Rhizobium lentis: one gene and its partner. The protein of the gene in region 1 interacts with the protein of each later gene in a pairwise test. Links are inferred from orthologs where the notes say so. Each region holds a gene or a part of one and is shown on either strand. Other genes may lie near its edges.

Region 1 (3,007 bases):
AGCGGCTGCCAAAGGGAGGACGACATGACGAAATCCGGCATTATCCGCACCGGCATCGGGGGTTGGACCTTCGAGCCCTGGCGCGGGCATTTCTTTCCAGAAGACCTGAAACAGAAGGACGAGCTGCATTATGCCAGCCGCCAGTTGAAGGTCATTGAGGTCAACGGCACCTATTACAGCACGCAGAAGCCGGCGGTCTTTGCCAAATGGGCGGCCGATGTGCCCGAGGGTTTCGTCTTTTCGCTGAAGGCGACGCGTTTCGTCACCAATCGGCGGGTGCTTGCCGAGGCTGGTGAATCGATGGAGCGGTTTCTGACATCCGGAATCAGCGAACTCGGCGACCATCTCGGGCCGCTGCTCTGGCAGTTCGCGCCGACGAAGAAGTTCGATCCGGAAGATTTCGAGGCTTTTCTGAAGCTGCTGCCGGCAAAGCAGGACGGGCTGGCGCTCCGCCATGTGGTCGAGGTGCGGCACGATTCCTTCAAGGTGCCGGAATTCGTCGCGCTGCTGGCTAGATATGGGGTGGCGCCGGTCTGCGCCGAACATTTCGAATATCCGATGATCGCCGACGTTACCGCCGATTTCGTCTATGCGAGGCTGCAGAAGGGATCGGACGATATTCCGACCTGTTACCCCGACAAGGATCTGAAGGCCTGGGCAGACCGGCTCCAGAGCTGGGCCGAGGGCAAGGTTCCGGACGATCTGCCGCTGATCGACCAGGATCGGAAAGTGAAGGCCGAGCCGCGCGACGTCTTCGCCTTCATGATCCATGAGGGCAAGGTCAATGCGCCGCACGGGGCGATCGCCCTGCAGAAGTTGGTCGAGCAATAAGTCGGGTTAAAGCGGCAATACCGCCGCTGCGAGATCCTCCGCCGTCAGCCCCTTGCCGGCGCGGTGGGCTGTCTCTCCATGCAGCCAGACTCCGGCGGCCGCGGCCTCGAAAGCCGGCTGGCCCTGGGCGAGTAATCCGCCGATAATGCCGGCGAGGACGTCGCCGGAACCGGCGGTGGCAAGCCAGGCTGGCGCATTGGTGTTGATGAGCGCGCGCCCGTCCGGCGAGGCGATGACGGTATCGGCCCCTTTGTAGACGATCGCGGCATTGGCGCGGCGCGCGGCCGCCACCGCCTTGTCCACCTTCCCCAGATTTTCGTCGTCGCCGATGTCAGGAAAAAGCCGCGAAAATTCGCCTTCGTGCGGCGTCAACACCAGACGCGGCTCGCCGCGGAAAAGATCAAAAAGCTGTTGCGGGTCGTCCTTGAACGAAGAGATACCGTCGGCATCGAGCACGAGCCGTCGATCGGCAAGCGCGCTGACGAAGCCGCGGGCTCTCGCGCCGATGCCAAAGCCGGGACCGAGGACGAAAGTCTGCAACCGCTTGTCGGAGAGCCACTCAGCAAGGTCCGCCTCGTCGTCGACTGCATGCAGCATGACGGCTGTGAGATGCGCGGCATTGGCAGCCATCGCTGCCCCGGAGGCGGCGATCGTGACCAGGCCGGCGCCTGCTTTCAGACCGGAGATCGCTGACATGCGCGCAGCCCCCGTCTTGTCGGCGTCGCCCGAGAAAACGACCAGATGGCCTCGCTTGTATTTGTGGGTTTCCAGCTGCTCGGCCGGCAGCGCGCCCTTCCAGGCGTCAGGTGTATTCTCAGCGATGGCACCGCCCGCCTCGGCCCGGATGATCCGAGCAGGAATGCCGATATCGAAAACCTCCAGCTCGCCGCAAAGCTCCCTGCCCGGCATCAGGAGATGGCCAGGCTTGCGCGTCATGAAGGTGATGGTGTTACGAGCACGAAAGGCGGCGCCCAGCACCTTACCGGTGCGGCCATCGAGGCCGGAGGGCAGGTCGATGGCCAGTACGGGCAAATCGGCCTCGGTGACGCGGTTGATCAAGCGTCCGACTTCCACGGGCACCGCGCGGGCCAGCCCAGCGCCGAACAGGCCATCAATGACAACGTCGCCGCTCTCGGGACGGTAGACCTCGAGCCCCTGTCCCTCAAGAGCGCAACCGGACCGAGCGCGCGCCGCATCCCCTTTCAGCCGAGCCGGATCCCCCAAATGAAACAACACCGTCTTCGCCCCACTCTGCTGCAGATGCCTTGCCGCAACATAGGCGTCGCCGCCATTGTTGCCGGGTCCGCAGAACACAACAAAACGCAGCGCGCCGGGATGACGTCGCAGAGCGGCAGCCGCGGCCGCGGCCCCCGCCCTTTCCATGAGGTCGAAGGAACAGATCCCCGACGCGGCTGCGGCCGCATCGACCGCCGCCATTTCGGAAGGTGTGAGAAGGAGGTTGGACAGGTTCTCGCTCATCAGCCTATTCAATTCAAAAAACGCTCAAAAAACAACCACCTGAAATCTTACTGCAAAGACTGCATTTTATGCATCTGCTTAGATTTTAGGCTGCCCAGAAGACATTTTGAGATTCGCGATAGGAGCGGATTTTTTCAGCTTCTGGGGCAATTTTAGGCGTCAGGCGATGTTATTTCACCTCTCCAGCCGCAAATCCGGTTCGGATTTTCCCGCAGGGGCGCCGATTTTGACGAAATCTGTGTCTTTTTTCACCGGGATGGATTTCAAACTGGCACGATATCTGCATCATATCCGCGAGCGGGAACATCCCTGCCATATCAGGAGAAGCGGAGAGACATTTTCTCATGAAAAAGATCGAAGCGATCATTAAGCCTTTCAAGCTGGACGAAGTGAAGGAAGCCCTTCAGGAAGTCGGCCTGCAGGGTATTACAGTCACGGAAGCCAAGGGCTTCGGTCGTCAAAAAGGCCACACGGAACTCTACCGCGGAGCCGAATATGTCGTCGATTTCCTGCCGAAGGTGAAAGTCGAGGTGGTGCTGGCCGACGAGAACGCGGAGGCCGTCATCGATGCGATCCGCAAGGCGGCGCAGACGGGCCGCATCGGCGACGGCAAGATCTTCGTCTCAAATGTCGAAGAGGTTATCCGCATCCGTACCGGCGAGACCGGCATCGATGCCATCTGACCACTTTGCCAAGC
Region 2 (2,945 bases), 490 kb from region 1 along the record:
GCGCCGTCGGCGACAGAGGGTCGGGCTGGTGGACGGGATGCGACGTGTCCACCCATATGATGCTGAGAATGATTCCCACAAACGCCGCGATGAAGAGGATACCGAATATGAGCGGTCGGATGGCCATGATGGGAATCGCTCCTTCTTGCTTGTGACCGGTCGCTACGATCGATCGCCAGCCGATCATAATGCTCCAGAAGGTCATTCCAAGGCAAAAGTGGATTTCTCCGGAGAGCCTGGATCAGCGGCGCACGATCGAAAGCGGCTTGCCGCCTTCCTCTTTCGATTTGTCGAAATTGCCGTCGGCGCGCATATCGAAGCTAAGCGACGAACCGCCGTCGCCCATCAGCGTCAGCCTGAAGCCATCGATATGCCAGGCCGTAAGCTTCAGTCCGGTGACGGCGGCGGTGCAGTCTCCGGACAGTGACAGCGGCGCATTTTCGTCAGCCCCGACATTTCCGTCAAGCGTCACGCCGCAGAGCTTTTCGCCGCCCGGCCTCCGCATCGTCCATGCACCGGCAAGGCTGCCATAGGTTGGCAGGCGATCGACGCCGTCGGGAGCCGCGATCAGCAGGAGCGGCGCACCGTCTTCCGTCTTCATCGGCGCGCCTTCATTCTCGACGAAACGGGCAATCACTTCGCGTACGGCATCGATCAGGATCAGCCCGCCATCGCCGTCGAAATTCCAGGCGGAGGCTTCGGCGAACGCCGGCAGCACCTTGATGCAGGAATCCTGGCCGGAGAGCGAATAACCGCCGATTGCCATGTCGGTTTCCAACGTCATCCGGCATCCCGCGCGGCCGTCTTCCGGGGCAACGAGATAGGTTCCGGCTTGCGCTTTCAGCACATCGGGATCGATATCCTGCGCGTATGCCACACCGCAGGCCAGGAGCGCCACTGCAGGAGCTGTCAGCCGGACCATATGGATCATGACAATTCCCCCTTTGTCACGGCCGGCCTGAAATGCGTGGCAATTCAGACCCGTTTGCCGCACGCAGCTCTTTATTTTCCGTCTTTTGGCGCAAAGCCGCTACACGCTTTTGCGCGACATGGCCTATGCCTTCAAGTAGAGCCGCGCCGCATAAAGCGCGATCGCCGCTGCATTCGAAACGTTCAGCGATTTGATCGCGCCGGGCATGTCGAGACGGGCAAGCGCGTTGACGGTCTCGCGCGTCTTCTGCCTGAGCCCCTTGCCCTCGGAACCGAGCACCAGCGCCACCTTGTCGCCTGAGAAGGTGCCCTCGAGCGGCGCCGGCCCTTCCGAATCGAGGCCGATGGTGGAGAAGCCGAGCTTGTGCAATTCGCCGAGCGCATCGGCGAGGTTGGTGATCTGTATATAAGGTATCAGCTCCAGAGCGCCGGAGGCGGACTTGGCGAGCACGCCCGACTCGGTCGGGCTATGTCTCTGGGTGGTGATGACGGCCCCGGCATTGAAGGCGACGGCCGAGCGCATGATCGCGCCGACATTGTGCGGATCGGTGACCTGGTCGAGCACGAGCAGAAGAGGGCTGTCCTTCAGCGCTTCGAGCCGGCGCACCGGCAGCGGCCGTGTTTCCAGCATGACGCCCTGGTGAATCGCCTCGGGGCCGAGCACCTTGTCGATCTCGTGCGGGGAGACGATTTCGAAGGGAATGGCGAGCGTCTCGGCGTCGATTTCCAGACGCGCGAGCGCATTCTGCGTCACGAACAGCTTGATCTTCTTGCGCTCTGGATTGTCGAGGGCGGCGCGTACCGTGTGCAGGCCGTAGAGATATACCTGGTCGGGCGCGAGTGCCGGCGGCTTCCAGTCCTCAGCCCCGCGCTTGCGCTTCTGCGGTTGAGGTGTCGGGATCTCCCCGCGTTCGCGCTTGGCGTCGCGATGCGCGCGCCTCAGATTGGCGTAGTGCGTATCCTTGGCGGATGGGTCTGTCGCGGCCTTGCCGCCGGATTTGTTGTCTTTGCTCATGCGGCTTTATAGCCACGGCCTTCGCCGCCGCATAGGCTTTCTTTCATGTGCCGGCTTTTCGGCGGCGAATGAAATTTTTCGCGTTTTTTCCATTGTCATCGTGTTGACAGACGGAAATGCTCCGGTCATATACGCGGCGCAGACGACGGGCGGCAACGCTTCGAAGTCTGACGAACTTGGTCTTCAAGATCCGGACGAAAACTGGAGAGATGCCCGAGTGGTTAAAGGGGACGGACTGTAAATCCGTTGGCTCAGCCTACGTTGGTTCAAATCCAACTCTCTCCACCATTCGTCATCGGATCGGACCAACCCGCGGGTATAGCTCAATGGTAGAGCAGCAGCCTTCCAAGCTGAATACGCGGGTTCGATTCCCGCTACCCGCTCCAGTTTTCCTGACGTCAGTTCATTCTCCGCCGGCGATTGGCCCGCAGGCATCATTTGCGCTGGAAGGTGAGGGCGCCTGAGGTCCGGATTCGCACGAGCTTGCCTTGGCGCCGCTCGATTTTCGCTGCGATTCCAGCGTTTTTTGAAGCGGTTCCGGCGAATCGCCTTGCAGGCGGCGGATTGTCTCCCATATGCGCTGTCACGCCAAGATTGGCGTCTGCAATTAAGTCTTGCGCAATTTCGCCGAAAGCCTTAAACGGCGGCACTAAACCGGTTCGCCGGGGCCACCATTTCGTTCACAGGAAGCATTCAAATGGCAAAGAGTAAGTTTGAGCGCAACAAGCCGCACGTCAACATCGGCACGATCGGCCACGTTGACCACGGCAAGACGTCTCTGACGGCAGCGATCACGAAGTACTTCGGTGAGTTCAAGGCGTACGACCAGATCGACGCGGCTCCGGAAGAGAAGGCGCGCGGCATCACGATCTCGACGGCGCACGTTGAGTATGAGACGCCGAACCGCCACTACGCGCACGTCGACTGCCCCGGCCACGCCGACTACGTGAAGAACATGATCACCGGTGCCGCACAGATGGACGGCGCGATCCTGGTTTGC

Evidence for each region.
Region 2: the proteins of J0663_RS19925 (region 1) and rlmB interact in binary tests that used the Escherichia coli proteins (3 or more experiments, as listed by UniProt). The link is inferred for Rhizobium lentis from one-to-one orthologs.

What each region holds. Positions count from the first base shown.
Region 1 is NZ_CP071454.1:4,079,232-4,082,238, reverse strand. Bases 75-3,007 are described here. They hold J0663_RS19925 (NAD(P)H-hydrate dehydratase), read right to left. Parts: upstream 2,311-3,007; coding sequence 838-2,310; downstream 75-837. Other genes in these bases: J0663_RS19920 (P-II family nitrogen regulator), read left to right, coding at 2,655-2,993; J0663_RS19930 (DUF72 domain-containing protein), read left to right, coding at 75-831. Also shown: J0663_RS19935 (GNAT family N-acetyltransferase), read left to right, coding at 1-1; more of J0663_RS19930, read left to right, coding at 25-74. UniProt on the Escherichia coli protein: Bifunctional enzyme that catalyzes the epimerization of the S- and R-forms of NAD(P)HX and the dehydration of the S-form of NAD(P)HX at the expense of ADP, which is converted to AMP.
Region 2 is NZ_CP071454.1:3,589,874-3,592,818, forward strand. The notes cover bases 1-2,871. They hold rlmB (23S rRNA (guanosine(2251)-2'-O)-methyltransferase RlmB), read right to left. Parts: upstream 1,946-2,871; coding sequence 1,055-1,945; downstream 1-1,054. Other genes in these bases: J0663_RS17200 (hypothetical protein), read right to left, coding at 1-127; J0663_RS17205 (AprI/Inh family metalloprotease inhibitor), read right to left, coding at 242-931; tuf (elongation factor Tu), read left to right, coding at 2,643-2,871. In the rest of the region: more of tuf, read left to right, coding at 2,872-2,945. UniProt on the Escherichia coli protein: Specifically methylates the ribose of guanosine 2251 in 23S rRNA.